DNA from 3 places in the Virgibacillus carmonensis genome. Region 2 is predicted to be linked to each of the others. Evidence: riboswitches for the same ligand, from Rfam matches in the RefSeq annotation. Region 2 holds a riboswitch; each other region holds the start of a gene.

The links. A riboswitch is a leader RNA that binds a small molecule or an ion and turns the genes downstream of it on or off. The one in region 2 is predicted to bind cobalamin.
Region 1: it holds a riboswitch for cobalamin, as region 2 does, so the genes downstream of both, AC3G7N_RS03430 (acyl-CoA thioesterase) here and AC3G7N_RS10450 (ribonucleoside-diphosphate reductase subunit alpha) in region 2, are expected to answer to the same signal.
Region 3: it holds a riboswitch for cobalamin, as region 2 does, so the genes downstream of both, AC3G7N_RS05465 (DUF4430 domain-containing protein) here and AC3G7N_RS10450 (ribonucleoside-diphosphate reductase subunit alpha) in region 2, are expected to answer to the same signal.

Annotation. Positions count from the first base shown of each region.
Region 1 is NZ_JBYQFJ010000003.1:151,138-156,749, forward strand. It holds gene AC3G7N_RS03405 (thiamine diphosphokinase) at 1-111, shown strand, start outside; gene spoVM (stage V sporulation protein SpoVM) at 164-247, shown strand; gene rpmB (50S ribosomal protein L28) at 549-737, opposite strand; gene AC3G7N_RS03420 (Asp23/Gls24 family envelope stress response protein) at 971-1,333, shown strand; gene AC3G7N_RS03425 (DAK2 domain-containing protein) at 1,371-3,029, shown strand; cobalamin riboswitch at 3,177-3,361, shown strand; gene AC3G7N_RS03430 (acyl-CoA thioesterase) at 3,485-3,955, shown strand; gene AC3G7N_RS03435 (histidine phosphatase family protein) at 3,977-4,585, shown strand; gene AC3G7N_RS03440 (3D domain-containing protein) at 4,986-5,612, opposite strand, start outside.
Region 2 is NZ_JBYQFJ010000010.1:123,067-128,678, reverse strand. It holds gene AC3G7N_RS10470 (cold shock domain-containing protein) at 152-349, shown strand; gene AC3G7N_RS10465 (class I SAM-dependent methyltransferase) at 617-1,303, shown strand; gene yxiS (protein YxiS) at 1,306-1,605, shown strand; gene AC3G7N_RS10455 (NAD(P)-dependent oxidoreductase) at 1,607-2,482, opposite strand; cobalamin riboswitch at 2,645-2,845, shown strand; gene AC3G7N_RS10450 (ribonucleoside-diphosphate reductase subunit alpha) at 2,966-5,206, shown strand; gene AC3G7N_RS10445 (ribonucleotide-diphosphate reductase subunit beta) at 5,226-5,612, shown strand, end outside.
Region 3 is NZ_JBYQFJ010000005.1:55,364-60,975, forward strand. It holds gene AC3G7N_RS05455 (response regulator transcription factor) at 1-251, shown strand, start outside; gene AC3G7N_RS05460 (ATP-binding protein) at 251-2,014, shown strand; cobalamin riboswitch at 2,072-2,252, shown strand; gene AC3G7N_RS05465 (DUF4430 domain-containing protein) at 2,450-2,893, shown strand; gene AC3G7N_RS05470 (ECF transporter S component) at 2,900-3,430, shown strand; gene sigX (RNA polymerase sigma factor SigX) at 3,716-4,249, shown strand; gene AC3G7N_RS05480 (hypothetical protein) at 4,249-5,229, shown strand; gene AC3G7N_RS05485 (ferredoxin) at 5,420-5,612, opposite strand, start outside.

The DNA of each region.
Region 1 (5,612 bases), on a different contig from region 2:
CATTTATTTTTGGGTTCAACTCGTTGCATTTCAAACAAGCTTCTTTTAAATAATGGTACTTTTTCTTTCGATGAAGGCATACTATTACTTATAAAGAGTCGTGATGGATAGGACTAGACGATTCCAATTCAAGCTGTTTTTGTCAATGGAGGAGGGGGAACTCATGAAATTTTATACTATTAAGCTCCCAAGATTTATCGGTGGATGTGTCAGGGTAGTGATAGGCATGTTTAAGAAAGAAAAATAATTATTATTTAGCTTTTGTCAGAACAATGACAAAAGCTTATTTTTTTATAGACAAGTCAGAAAAGCGGAGGCGACTGGTCAGCGACGTACAAATAGGAAGACTGTGAAAGTACGCCGAACTATGCGTACCTTTCAACAGGACTGCCTATTTGCTAGGCGCTAGGAGGCGCAGCTAGACAGAGAAAAAGCGGAGGCGACTGGTCTTTGTTTATGGTGGGCTTTTAGAGCTACAGCTAGATAAGTAAAAAAGCACCCAACTAATAGTGGGTGCTTTTTAGACATATACTAATGTAAAAGGTATATTATACGCGCTCTACTTTACCTGACTTAAGTGCGCGAGCAGAAACATAAACTTTTTTAGGTTTGCCGTCTACCATAATACGTACTTTTTGTACATTAGCTTTCCAAGTTCGCTTGCTCGAGTTCATAGCGTGGGAACGTTGGTTTCCACTGTGAGTTTTACGTCCAGTTACAACACATTTTCTAGCCATGTTAATCACTCCTACTCATACATGTGACATTTTACTACTTATATAATTTATCATAACCTTACCAATAACGCAATGAATCTATGATAATTTATCAAGAAAATTAACTTGACAGAACAAAGAATTACGGTCATTGTTATAAGGGGCTATGTGTGTCTAGAGCATAAGTGCTTTAAAAACTTGCATGTTTATAGTAGAATATCCTTATCAATGATGGGTATTAAAGGAGGATAACTATGTCCATTGAACTTAATACAAATGACGGTCATGTAACAATTACCAATGATGTTATAGCAACAATTGCAGGTGGTGCAGCTGTTGAGTGTTATGGAATTGTAGGGATGGCTTCAAAAAATCAAATTAAAGATGGAATTTCTGAAATTTTACGCAAAGAAAATTTTGCGCGTGGTGTGCTAGTTCGTCAAGAAGATGATTATCTTCATATTGATATGTATATTATTGTAAGCTATGGTACAAAAATATCCGAAGTAGCGCACAACGTACAATCACAGGTTAAATATACATTGAATAAATCATTAGGACTGTCCATAGACTCAGTCAATATTTATATTCAAGGTGTGCGTGTAGAAAAAGATTGATCCTTTGTTTATTTGTAATGAAAGAGGAGGAACTGTAGTGACAGTACGAACGTTAGACGGCATAATCTTCGCACAGATGGTACGCTCTGGAGCACACCATCTAACAAACAATGCCAAAAAAATTGATGCTCTGAATGTATTTCCAGTACCAGATGGAGATACAGGTACAAACATGAATTTATCGATGACTTCAGGAGCAAGTGAAGTAAAGAAAATGGATAGTTCTAATATCTCAGAAGTAGCCCTTGCTTTTTCTAAAGGCCTATTAATGGGAGCTAGAGGTAATTCGGGTGTAATTTTGTCCCAAATATTCCGTGGTTTTGCAAAAGGTATGGACAAAAAGGAAGATCTAACAACGAAGGACCTGGCTAAAGCTTTTGATATGGGTGTTTCCACTGCATATAAGGCTGTAATGAAGCCTGTTGAAGGTACAATTTTAACAGTGGTAAAAGACGCTGCAAAAGTAGCAGTTAAAGAAGCGAAAAATGAAAAAGATGTAATCGCTTTAATGGAAAAAGTTTTAGTTGAAGCAAAAGCATCACTTAAACGTACGCCCAGTCTTTTACCTGTTTTGAAAGAAGTAGGTGTAGTGGACTCAGGTGGGCAAGGTCTTGTTACCATTTATGAAGGATTCTTAGCCGCGTTAAAAGGAGAAGAACTGCCTGAAGGTGTGACATCGGATGTTGAAATGGATGAAATGGTGAATGCAGAACACCATAAAATCGCTCAGGATTTCATGGATACAAGTGAAATCGAATTTGGCTATTGTACAGAATTCATGGTTAAATTTGAAGAAAAAAAGACAAAGGAACATCCATATAATGAAGAAGAATTCCGGGACGAATTAAGTGACCTCGGCGATTCGCTGTTAGTTGTTTCAGATGAAGATGTAGTAAAAGTACATGTCCATGCTGAATATCCTGGTGATGCTATGACATTAGGTCAACGGTATGGAAGCTTAATTAATATGAAAATAGAAAATATGCGTGAGCAACATACTGCTATTGTTGGTGACAAAAAACCAGCTCCTAAGGAAAAGGTTCCATATGCAATTGTGACAGTTGCGATGGGTAAAGGCTTGAAGTCATTACTTGAAAGTTTAGGTGCTTCAATTGTTATTGAAGGTGGCCAAACGATGAACCCTAGCACGCAGGATATAACAAATGCGATAATCGACGCAAACGCAAAAAATGTACTTATTTTACCTAATAATAAAAATATTATAATGGCTGCTGAACAAGCGGCAGAGCTTGCAGAAGTTAATGCTGCTGTCGTTCCTTCAAAAACAATTCCACAAGGAATAAGTGCTATTCTTGCTTTTCATCCGGATTCTGAGATAAATGAAAACAAAAAAGCAATGCATGAAGCATGTGGGCATGTTAAGACTGGACAAGTTACCTATGCAGTTCGTGATACTCAAATAGATGGAATACCAATTGAAAATGGTAATTTCATGGGGATTGCAGATGGGAAAATTAAAGCAACACATCAAGATAAATTGGAGACTGTGCGATTGCTTTTGGAAGGTATGATCACAGAAGATGATGAAATCCTTACAATCCTGCAAGGGGAAGATGTAAGTGATGAAGAAGTAGAAAAGCTTGTCAACTATGTAGAAGATACATATGAAGATGTAGAGGTTGAAGTCCATAACGGGAATCAGCCGATATATTCGTATATTTTTTCGGTGGAATAAGTTGGAATTAAGTTAAAAATTTTTAAAAAGCGAAGGGCATTGTCTCTTTGCTTTTTTCTATTAGCACTAACAGTAGCTTCTTATCTCGGGAAAGATACATAGAACATATTAAACGAAAATGACTCACTTCATGATATAATAAATCGAAATTAATATTAATTTTATGGTGACTTTGAGAAAAGTTGAAAAGGGAAGTTGGTTAAAATCCAACGCGGTCCCGCCACTGTATTGAGTAGAATCCATTATAAAACCACTGTTTCTAAAGAAATGGGAAGGGGTAAAAGGATTTGATGACTCTGAGCCAGGAGACCTGCCATAAGGAAGTACATTTTTTCCTACGGGAGATAGGGGGATGTTTGCGATCAAATAATTTCATTCGGAATTATTATGTATTGTCATGCCATCTTCTGATTTTTAGAGGGTGTTTTTTTATTTTACTGGGAGGTTTTTTTATTATGGGAAATATCATTGTACCAATTACTAAAACAGTTCAAACTCGCTTGGTCCTACCACCAGACACCAATCACTTAGATACGATATTTGGTGGAAAGGTATTAGCTTATATCGATGAAATAGCTGCCCTAACAGCGATGAAACATTCAAGTAGTGCTGTTGTTACTGCCTCGATTGATTCGGTCGATTTTCTTTCATCGGCTAAAGTAGGAGATTCATTGACGCTTGAAGCATATGTAACTTACACCGGAAATAGCTCGATGGAGGTTTATGTAAAAGTAACCGCACATGATTTGATCCGAAATAAGATAACACTAACGACAGAATCGTTTCTTACGATGGTTGCAGTAAATGAGAAAGGGAAGCCTGTTCCAGTACCAAAGGTGTCACCACAGACGGATGAAGAAAAGCAACTCCATGCAACAGCTCCAGCGAGGAGGGAAAATAGAAAAAGACGTGCGTCTCTGCGATAATGAGGTCTGGGAGATGTAGCAATGCTAACGTTATATATTACGAGACACGGGGAGACTGTGTGGAACATGGAAAAGCGCATGCAAGGCTGGAAAGATTCCGAACTAACCCAGAACGGTATCAAAAATGCGATTCGTTTAGGAGGGCGACTGAAAGATGTTGATTTCGGAGCAGTTTATGTCAGTTCTAGCAACCGAACTAGAAAAACAGCCGAATTAATATGTGGGGAAAGAAAGTTATCCGTTAATTTAGATGACAATCTACGAGAGATTAATATGGGAGATTGGGAAGGCCAGTTACAATCGAAAATAGTGGCAACCAATCAGGAACAAATGGAATCCTTTTGGAAAACACCACATCTTTACACGTCAGCTACTGGAGAAAGTTTTACCGAACTACGCGAGCGTGTGTTAGGAGCAATAAATCGTATTAAAGAAGAAAACAAGGATGGAAAAGTCCTGGTTGTTACCCATGGTGTGGTAATAAAAAGCTTAATGGCGTACTTCAAACAGGCATCCACTGAAAAACTTTGGGACCCACCGTACATAAAAGGGACTAGTTTAACAATCGTAGAACTAGATGGTAATGAAGCGAATGTTGTTATGGAAGGCGACTTTTCGCACGGTAAATAATTAAAAAACATAAATATTATATCAGGGCGAAAGGATAAATGTACACTTACGAATCGTTTGAAACATTTTGGGTATTCACTTTGCTGCATTAAAGAATCCATGAGCATTTTCATGGAGAGTATTGAAGCCCTATTCAGCAATCGGATGCAGATCCGAATAAACAAAAATAACCACCCTTAGCCTACGAACTAGTGGTGGTTATTTCTTTACTTATAAGTTGCCTCTTTGATGGGCTATCGGACTTAGACTGAGTGGTGTCAGCGCACCGTTCAGCCTTTTACTATTGTTTGGATAATTCTCACCAAAGCCTTCATTGTTACTTTCTATCAATAAAATATATTAAATAAACTAGGAATGTATCGTAAAGCGTTTCTTTCAAGAAACTTTCTTTGGTACTTAATCAGTTGACAATAGTAACCTCCACCATTCTTCTACCCCAGTTGTACGCTTGATCCTTAGTTGGAAGATGGACATCTATTTTTCTCCCATTGATAGCACCACCGGTATCCGCTGCAATGGCATAACCATAGCCTTCTACATGGACCTTTGTACCAAGAGGTATTACGTTCGGGTCAACGGCAATAACTTTCGCATTGGGGTTATTTATCAAATTTACCCCTGTTGACGTTATCCCTGAACACCCTGTGCAATAAGCTGTGTAAGCAGTTGCTTCAACAGAAAATGTTCTTCCTTCTACTTCCTCTTCCGCTTTACTTACATTTTTACTTACTTTCGCTTCAGCTGGCTCAGTTTTAGGGACACGGGCGGTTGTGCTAGTATCTTCTGTCTCTTGTGCCTCTTGTTTTGTTGCTTCCTGTTGAGCAGGTTCCGTCCCATTTATAATCAACCGTTGTCCGGTGATGATTAAATCAGAAGGAAGATCATTCCACGCTTTTAGGCTCGCGACCGTTACGCCAATACTGTGATTTTTGCTGATGTGGCTCAGTGTATCTCCCTTTTTAACAATGTAATAATCTATTTTACTTTCATTAATTTTCAATACCTGTTTAGGAAGTATTAAAGAGGA
Region 2 (5,612 bases):
TAACTTGCATTATTTTTCGGTGAAAGGTAAAATTAAAGATGCAAAAGGAAATTGGAGTTTGAATAATACTTTACGATCTCTTATCAAAGTGGTGTAAAAGTATTTATGATTCAATTACTTTGCACGATATTTGTATAAGGAGGTCATTTTAATGACTGGTAAAGTAAAATGGTTTAATGCAGAAAAAGGATTTGGTTTCATCGAACAGGAAGATGGAGACGATGTATTCGTACATTTCTCAGCGATCCAATCAGAAGGTTTCAAGACGCTTGAAGAAGGTCAAGACGTTGAATTTGAAATCGTTGAAGGTAACCGTGGACCACAAGCAGCTAACGTAACTAGTCTATAATAGATTATAAAATATAAGGTTTATCTCACTAATGTGGGGTAAACCTTTTTTGTTTTGTGGAGGGGTGTGGGGTGGCGAATAATAATGTAAATGGCTGGTAAAAGTTCCGAGAATAATATGGTTTCTGTGCAACTTTTGTTTGATGAAGCACACGATTCCACGAGAATTCATTCGATTTTAAAAATAACGCGTCATTCTAATTGGCTCAGATTCACTATATAAACTCACTGGGTTATAATGGAATCAAGATTAAGGAGGTTTATAACCATGTCTTCGTTTAATTGGAATAAAGAAGCGGAATTACAATGGGATAGTCGTGCACAGTTTTGGAATGAACGTAGTGTGAATATGTGGGATAATGGCAGTAGAAAGGATATTATTCCTTTCGTTGAAAAGCATATGAAAGAGGGAAGTAAGATTTACGATATTGGTTGTGGGGATGGGTATGGAACCTGTAAACTACATAAGCTTGGCTATGATGTGGTTGGAATGGATCTTTCAAGTGAGATGATATCCCGTGCCAAGGAACGGAATGTGTCTGATGAGATTTCTTTCATTCAAGGTGATGTGACCGATTTACCATTTGAAAATAATAGCTGTGATGGGATAATGTCAATCAATGTCCTGGAGTGGACAGAGATTCCAGCAAATGCGCTCAAGCAGTTGAGCCATGTGTTGAAAAAAGATGGTCTGCTATGTGTTGGCATATTAGGGCCAACAGCTGGACCACGTACACATAGCTACCCACGAATATACGGCGAAAAGGCTATTGCAAATACGATGATGCCATGGGAGTTTCAAAAACTGACACAGGAAAATAACTTTACATATGTTGATGGTTTTGGTGTTTATCGAGATGGTGTAAAGGAACGGCATCATGAAGGTTTACCAATAGAATTAAAACAGGCATTAACATTCTTATGGGTATTTATGCTACGAAAAGAAGGTGAATAATGATGGAGCGAAATGAAATGGAAGAAAAGGTTATCGAAAGCTATCAAAACGACGAGAAAATGATGATCTTAATTTACGCCCAGTGGTGTATAAACAATGATCTCGAGCCTAGATCCTTATATGAACAGGCATATCCATCACAAATGAAAAACAATGCTTTGGATGAAGCATTAGAATTAACTGTACCGAAAAAAGAGTCAGAAGAAATACCTGACTCCACTGTCTTGAATGTATTACAACTTTTTGGCAATGATGATTTGGCATTTATCGTGCAAGAGCAAATTGACAAGCGTAAAAAGTAGTTTATTTATCAAAAAGCTTTACCAACGCCTGGGTACCGCTATTTTCGTTCCCTTGTTCTGCTAGCTCCGTGTAAAGTTCAAGTGAGAGTGCGAGCCCAGGTGTCAGTATATCCATTTCTTTTGCTGACTCAAGTGCAAGTCTCATATCTTTGATAAAGTGCTTTACGAAGAAACCAGGGGCAAAGTCATCCTTAATCATCCTTGGGGCAAGGTTCGATAATGACCAGCTACCTGCTGCGCCAGTTGTAATGCTTTCTAGAACCTTTTCGGGATCAAGTCCAGCCTTTTTTGCATAAGCAATCGCTTCACAAACACCAATCATGTTGGAAGCAATTGTGATTTGGTTGCAAAGCTTGGTATGTTGGCCAGCACCAGATTCTCCTTGATGAATAATGTTACTTCCCATCACATCGAGAATAGGTTTCAGCTCTTGAAATACATGTGAATTTCCGCCAACCATAATCGATAATGTTCCTTTTTGTGCTCCAACATCTCCGCCCGATACCGGTGCATCTAACGCAAAAAGTCCCCGTTTTCTCGCATCCCTGCCTATTTTCTCAGCTAAAGATGGTTTGGATGTGGTCATGTCCACTACATATGATTTTTTCTTCGCGTTTTCTAAAATTCCATCTTCACCAAAATAGATAGCCTCAACATCATTTGGATATCCAACCATTGTGATGGTTACGTCGACTCCTCGTGCAAGTTCAGCAGCTGATTCACTCCAAGTAGCTCCTTCTTCAATGAGTGACCGCGCTTTTTCTTTTGTACGTGTAAATACTTGAACTGGGTATCCTGCAGTCATCAAATTTTTTGCCATGCTTTTTCCCATTACACCTATTCCAATAAATCCGATTGTTTGTTTAGATTGCACCATTTACTATGACCTCCTATTACTACTTCTACCTAATTAATATTAATTCGACACTTAGTTAAATATTCCTTTTTTACACGGATAGTATTGCAATCATTCTCAACCTATGATAGCCTTGAAACACAATATATTGCTCTACATTTAAAAATTACATACTATATATAGTTTTATCCTACAAGTGTTGGTGGCCAAATTTAATGGCCTTGATAGGGAATCTGGTGCAAAACCAGAACTGTCCCCGCAACTGTGAATGTGGACGAACGAGATATTATCCACTGTATTGTTAGCTTAACGTTAATAATATGGGAAGGTGCTCAAGTAGATGAACACATAAGTCAGGAGACCTGCCAAACCTTGTGAAAAGTTTCCATTCTTCGGGGCCAAAGAAGACGAAACGATGGAGAAGTAGATTATTTCTGTCGTTTTAACCGTTCATGGCCTCCTAGCATGAGCGGTTTTTTAGTACATAAAAAGGAGATGTTGATCATGCAAACTGCAATACTGACGAAAAGCTGGAAAGGTTATTTAGAAGAAAAGGTAAAGAAGGCTTTTCCAACTATGCCAATCCAAGCATTTTTAGACAAAAATGCGATTACGAAAGAAAGTCTATCTACAGAAGAATGGGTAAACCATCTAACATTGGAAGCTTTATCAAATATAGATGAAGAGCATCCTGATTGGACATATGTTGCAGCTATGATTTACTCGGAATGGTTGTACAACCAAGCAGCAACAAATCGAAATTATGATTATGAGAAAAAATATGGTTCGCTTTACAAGTTAATCACGGAGATAACGAAAATTGGAATTTACGACCAGGCCTTATTACATAGCTATGCTAAAGATGAAGTGAATAAGTTAGAAAGATTAATTAGCCCTGAACGAGATCAGCTTTTTACCTTCATCGGTTTAAAAACATTAGCTGATCGTTACTTAGCAAAAAATTATACGAAAGATATTTATGAGCTTCCTCAAGAGCGATTTATGATCATCGCAATGACACTCATGCAGGACGAGCCTAAAGATAAACGTATGGATTTGGTGGGCCAGGCTTATTGGGCAATGAGTAATCTATATATGACCGTTGCAACACCAACACTTTCAAATGCTGGAAAAAGCTATGGGCAGTTGTCTAGCTGTTTTATTGACACATTGGATGATAGTCTACAAAGTATTTATGATAGCAATACCGACATTGCAAATTTATCAAAAAATGGCGGTGGAATCGGCGTCTACCTAGGAAAAATTCGTAGTAGCGGAAGTATGATTAAAGGCTTTAAAGGGGCTTCATCGGGTGTTATTCCATGGATGAAGCAGCTCAATAATACTGCTGTCAGCGTGGATCAGCTTGGCCAGCGTAAGGGTGCTATTTGTGTGTACTTAGATGTTTGGCACAAAGATATCCATTCCTTTTTGGATGCGAAGCTAAATAATGGGGATGAGCGATTTCGGACGCATGATTTGTTTACTGGTGTGACATTACCGGATTTATTTATGGAAAAGGTTAAAGCTCGGGATGATTGGTATTTATTTGATCCTCATGAAATTCGAACTGTAATGGGATACTCATTAGAAAACTTTTACGATGAAGAAAAGCAAAATGGATCTTTCCGTGAAAAATATGCGGAATGTGTTGCAAATCCAATTCTTTCTAAAGAAGCGGTTCCAGCAATTGAAATAATGAAAAGCATTATGAAAGGTCAGCTTGAAACAGGTGGGCCGTTCCTTTTTTACCGGGATGAAGTTAATCGCCAAAATGTAAATAAACATACTGGCATGATTTATTGCAGTAATCTTTGTACAGAAATTATGCAAAACCAAAGCCCAACCATGTTTATTGATCAGCAAACAACAGACGGGAAAATTATGATTACAAAAGAACCAGGAGATTTTGTGGTGTGTAATCTATCTTCAGTTAATTTAGGACGAGCAGTGGTTGATGATGTTTTGGAAAAATTAATACCGATTCAGGTACAAATGCTTGATAATGTGATTGATCTGAATCATATTCCAGTACCACAAGCTACATATACGAATAAACGTTATCGAGCAATAGGACTGGGGACATTTGGGTGGCATCATTTACTGGCGCTGAAACGGATGAAATGGGAAAGTGAGGAATCAATCGAATACGCAGATTGTTTGTATGAAAAAATAGCTTTTTTGACAATCCAGGCAAGTATGAATCTCGCAAAGGAAAAAGAGGCATACCCACTGTTTAGTGAATCTGAATGGGATACCGGGAAATATTTTGAACGAAAAGGGTATGTGAATCAAACGGACATGGAATTTTCCTGGGATCAATTGCAGAAAGATGTACAAAAACACGGCATACGAAATAGCTACTTGATGGCGGTTGCACCGAACTCCTCCACTTCTTTAATAGCTGGGAGTTCAGCAAGTATTGATCCGATTTTTAGAAAATTTTATTCTGAGGAGAAAAAGGATTTTAAAATACCTGTAACAGCACCTGATTTAAACGCTGAAACAACATGGTATTATAAATCTGCTTATTTCATCGATCAAAAATGGAGTGTTGCACAAAATGCCGCTCGTCAAAAACACGTTGACCAGGGTATCTCTTTTAACATTTACGTGCCAAACGGTGTACAAGCGCGTGAATTATTAGAAATACATCTTTTAGCATGGCAATCCGGTTTTAAAACAACGTATTATTTACGATCCACTTCATCAGATATTGAAGAATGTGAATCATGTTCGAGTTAATAATAGGAGGGGAAACTAAATGTCTTCATCGATTCAGATGCGCACAATTATGGACAAGCACGCACCAAATCGTTCAACAAAAATTATTAATGGTAAAAGCTCTAATATTTTAAATTGGGATGATGTCAGATTTGCTTGGGCATACCCGAAATATAAAAAAATGCTGGGTAACTTTTGGACTCCGTTCGAGATTAACATGGCACAGGATCGGAAACAGATTCAAACACTTACAGACAATGAACAGGAAGCTTTTCTGAAAATTATTGGCCTACTGGCTTTACTCGACAGTATTCAAACAGACTATGCGGGGAAAGTTGCTGATTATTTAACCGATTCAAGTCTGAACGCCTTGATGATCATTTTAGCACAACAAGAAGTAATTCATAATCATTCCTATTCATACGTA
Region 3 (5,612 bases), on a different contig from region 2:
GTAAAGAGGTTAGCTTAACACCAAAAGAATATGAATTACTTTGTTTCCTTGCTAAAGCACCAGACAAAGTATTTAATCGGGAACAATTACTAAAAGAAGTCTGGCAATATGAGTTTTTTGGAGACTTACGCACAGTTGATACACATGTAAAACGGTTAAGAGAAAAGTTAAATAATGTATCCAGCGAGGCATCCAAGATGATTGTTACGGTGTGGGGCGTGGGATATAAATTTGAAGTAGATGATGTATAATGTTTTGGCGTAGTGTGGTCGGGAAACTAGCAGTTACCATTTTATTGCTAGTTTCTTTTGTATTATTTATTCTAACCATTTTTTTACTTGAATTCTTCGAGAACTTTCATATAGATGAGGCTGAAGAAGACTTACTCCAAACAGCAACAAAAGTATCTGTAATGGTTAAACAATACGAAAACGAAAACTTAGTTTACGAGACAACCAATCGTGTGAAAGAACCTTCTAGCCGAGTTGCCATTATTTTTAATGATGGAACGATTTGGGTTTCCAAAAGTAGTAATGATGATTTACCTGCACTTCAACCAGGGTGGATTAAGAATGATGACAGGTTAGCAAGAGTAATATCAGACGATCAACAGGTGAAAAAACAAATGACCCTTCCAAATAATGATAGTAAAGTCATGATAGTTGGCACCCCCGTTGGAAATGGGAGTGGGGCAGTATATGTTTATCAATCCTTGGAGGTAGTGGACAAGACAAAAGCTGAAACAACGAAAATCATATTTCTAGCTGCTGGAATAGCCATTATTTTAACTACTATTTTTGCATTTTTTTTATCAACAAGAATTACTTCTCCTTTAATTAAAATGCGTGAGGCAGCTTTTGATTTAACAAGGGGAGAGTTTAATACAAAAGTTCCCATTTTAACACATGATGAAATTGGTGAACTAGCCATGGCATTCAACCGGATGGGAAGACAATTAAAATTTCATATTAATGCCTTACGTCAAGAAAAAGAACAGCTGTCTAGTATCGTTAGTTCCATGGCTGATGGAGTAATAACGTTGAATCGTAATGGGGATATGATTGTTACCAATCCACCTGCTAAACAATTTATTGAAAGCTGGTATTTTGAAAATAGTAAGCAATTAACAGAATCACACAATCAACTACCTGAAGAATTAAACCTAATTTTACAGGGTGTAATTAAAAGTGAAAAGGCAGCCATACATGAGATAAGTTTGCAAGGAAGAAACTGGGTTATGATTATGACGCCATTATATGATCAATCCTACGTACGTGGCGCTGTTGCAGTTATTCGTGATATGACTGAAGAACGACGCTTAGACAAACTTCGCAAGGATTTCATAGCCAATGTTTCCCATGAGCTGCGGACACCGATTTCGATGTTACAAGGGTATAGTGAAGCAATAGTAGATGATGTAGCAGAAACCAAAGAAGATAAAAATGATTTGGCAAAAATAATTCATGAAGAATCATTGCGCATGGGCCGTTTGGTAAATGAGTTATTGGATCTTGCTAGAATGGAAGCAGGACATATCCAATTAAATATGGAAAAAGTCGACGCGTACAGTTATATAAATCGTATCATCAAGAAATTCAATGGTATATCACTGGATAGAAAAATAGATTTAAGTTTACAATCTACTACCAGTAAAGATTCATTTATTACTATTGACCCAGATCGAATGGAACAAGTTTTTACTAATTTAATTGACAATGCTATAAGGCATACAACTGAAAATGGATTTGTAAATGTTTTAGTTGAAATAAATAATGACGAATTGCACGTTTCCATTGAGGATAGTGGCAGTGGGATTCCTGAAGAGGATATACCTTTTGTTTTTGAACGGTTTTACAAGGCTGATAAGTCGAGAACTAGAAACAAGGAGAAAAAAGGTACTGGATTAGGTCTAGCAATTGCTAAAAATATTATTGATGCCCATCAAGGAACAATATCGGTAAAAAGCAAACTTAATGAAGGAACAACCTTTACCTTTAAAATTCCTCTGTCATAATCAGATAAAATTGCTTAATTCGGTCTAGTTTGGTAAGATAAGAATTGTACAATAATTGAATAAAAATCGTGAAAAGGGTGCTTATGCTTAATAGGGAATCTAGTGGAAAACTAGAACTGTCCTCGCAACTGTAAGTGGTGTACGAAATAGGCGAATCCACTGTATGTAACCATATGGGAAGGGCTTAGAGTAGGGTGATATCACAAGTCAGTAGACCTGCCTTTTTCTGATGTTTCAATGCTTCGAGGATAAAAGCGACTTGAGATAACCCGAATAGTAGTATGTATATATATAATTGTTCGATTGTCTTATTTAGATTTAGCTAACTCTCAGGTGAAGAGTTAGCTTTTTTGATTTTAATACAACGTTCATCTATGTTTATATCGGATATCTAACGCCTAAATCTTCACAATAAAAAATTGGGGGTTTTAGAAGATGAGTAAGGTTAAACTTTTTCTAGTGTCATTTATAGCTGTTATTGTTGTTTTAGGAGGATGTAGTTCTGAAGGCACTAACAATGAACAATCAAATGCTACAAATGAGCAAACAGAATCTACTGAAACTACTACTTCTGACCAAGAAAATCAAGAGGAAGATGTAGTAACCATTGCTATTACGAAAAGTAAAGGGGAAGAAACGGTTAAAGAAAAAGAAATTGCGATAGAAGATGGGGCAATTCTTTACGATGTTATGAAGGAAAACTTTGAAGTTAAAGATGACGCAGGTTACATTACATCCATTGAAGGAATTGAGGCAAAGGAAAGTGAACAAATGGCTTGGATGGTCTTCGTTAATGATGAGATGGCAAGTGTTGGAGCAAAAGAGCTTGAATTAACACCTGGTGATTCCGTTAACTTCGATTTACAATCTTGGGAATGACGTTAAATGAACAACCATAAAATGAATACCTATAAATTAACATTACTTGCACTATTGGCAGCGCTTGGTGTAGTCGGTAGATTTGCGTTTTCATTTTTGCCTAACGTGCAACCGGTTACGGCAATTATCATCGTCTGCGGTTTATTTTTAGGACCAGTCGCTGCCATGACGTTGGCAGTATTAACTACATTTCTAACTAATATGATACTGGGAATGGGTTTATGGACCATCTGGCAGATTGTAGCATGGGCCATAATTGGATTGATTAGTGGATTAATTGGCAAATATAGAAAGAAGCATTCAATCATGTTGCTAACTATTTATGCTGTATTCTGTGGCTATTTGTATGGATTTGTTCTTTCGCTAACTACATATACAATAGCAGGTGAATTTCTTCCTTATTATTTGGCTGGACTTCCTTTTGATACAGCACATGCAGTTGGAAACGGAGTATTTATAGTTTTACTTTATCCAATTATATCTTATTTCTTTGAAAGATATGCAAAGGAACGATTTCCTCTTCAAAATACCAACTAAACTGGGTTGGTATTTTTTCTTTTTTTGATTATAGTTATAGAGATTGTTCAGAAAGTCATCAAATGATAAACGGCGAATTTTTACGTTCCTTAAAAAAGAAGAATACTTTTTCTGCGTGCGAAGTAATGCTTCGGGGGTGATTTTAGTGCTCAGTTTTTCTGGTCCTCAGAAACCTTTGCGCCCACAGGACGTTTCGTTCTTTGTCGACTTTTTCAACAAGCACCTTATAGTAAGCTGTAACGTTTTGATTCATAGATACGACTAATAGTTGAATGGGGAATCGTTATGAAAGATATTTTTGAAGATTTGTATGATAACTATCATCGTGATTTGAATAAGTTTGTTTTTTACATGGTAAAAGATAAACAACTAACAGAAGATCTTGTTCAGGAAGTTTATATTAAAGTACTCAGCTCTTACCAAAACTTCCGGGGGGAGAGCAGTGAGAAGACGTGGTTGTTTTCTATTGCTAGGCATATTATAATTGATTATTTTCGTGCGCAAAAAAGAAAAAGAAATCGGATTTATGAATTTTTTGACTGGGCTGAAAAAGGTCCATCACTTTCAGATACGCAACCATTACCTGAAGAAATAGCTGTACAAAATGAGGATATACAAAAAATATATAGCTATCTAGATTATTGTACCCCCGCTCAAAAGAGTGTCATCATTTTAAGATACATACAATCATTTTCGATTAAAGAAACTGCAGAAATACTAGGTTTTAGTGAAAGTAAGGTAAAAACAACACAACATCGGGGACTAAAGATACTAAAAAAACTAATCAATAACAATGAACAGGAAGGGGGAGATGCATAATGGCGACATCCAATCAGCAAGAAGAACACATCAAAAAAGTATTAGAAGAAATGCCTGATATTATTCCTGATACTAAAAAAGAAGCGTTATATGAGCGCATCTCTACCCAAATGAATCGTCAACCAAAAAGGAAACAGAAAAGATTGATTTTAATTCCGGTATTCAGCACCATTTTTGTAGCATTGTTGGTTATTGTTATAGTGATGAACACTGGGGAATATACAACACTAAATGATGAAAACGCAGCAGATAAAATGAGTGATCAACAACATTCAACTTCACAGGAATCTGTGAGTGAAGGTGACAAAAGTACGCAGGAAAATCAACTAAGGAGTACTGTGGAAAATACTGATTCTAATTTAGTTATCCATGATATTAGTGATACCGAAATAATTGTTCATGGAGAGGTAACTGACAAAAATACGGGTTATGTCATTCCCGTATCTTTCATAACTCCAAGGGATCTTCATGCTAAACAAGTAATGCTAGCTGAAAATACATTATCCAAAATGTTTCATTCCAGTCAATTTAATCACAAAATTTTTACTAATGAAAAGAAACAAAGTGAAAGTAGTGAAGTTATAAAAAAAACGAGTTATAAAATATACACGGTGATAGATAGTAATAAAAAGTTCTTATTACCCATTACATTAGAAGAAAATACGGACTTTGAAATGGCATTACGTGAAATGGGAAGTACAGAAGAAGAAATCAATGTTAGTCAATCAATTCCAAGCAATGTCAAATTTACAACAAAAGAATTTGGAGACCAGATTCAATTGACGTTACAAGATAATACTTCTTTTGAAGATAATAATCATTATAAAAATATGATAGAAGCTATTCTAATATCAGCAAAGAGTTTTGGTTATAGAACTGTGAAATTTCAAAACCCTACCGTTGAACAGATAGGTCCCTATTATTTAAAAGAGGCTATTCATGTACCAATTGCTGTCAATCCGATAGATCCCCTTGGTTGATTTTTTAGATTGACTTTCCATTGGAGTCAATTTAATATAAAGATAAATAAAACGTTTCGAAAACGTTTTTTGATAGTTCTCTAACAAATATATGTAAAGTGATTGGTGAAGATGTGGTTTATGTAATGAAATAATTGCTCACTGGATGGAGATCCAGTAAAGACTGGCTCTTTGAAAAAAACCAGTTATGTTATTCATCTTCAAATCTTAACGGGTCTCCATCGAATTTTCTGTCAGAGATTTTAATGGAATCCGTTGGGCAACCTTCAAAAGCATCAACCATATCTTCTTCAAGCACTTCAGGTATTTCTTTTGTCCCCGCGTTATCATCAATCCCTACATAAGCGAGACCTTCATCGTCATAATCATATATGTCAGGTGCG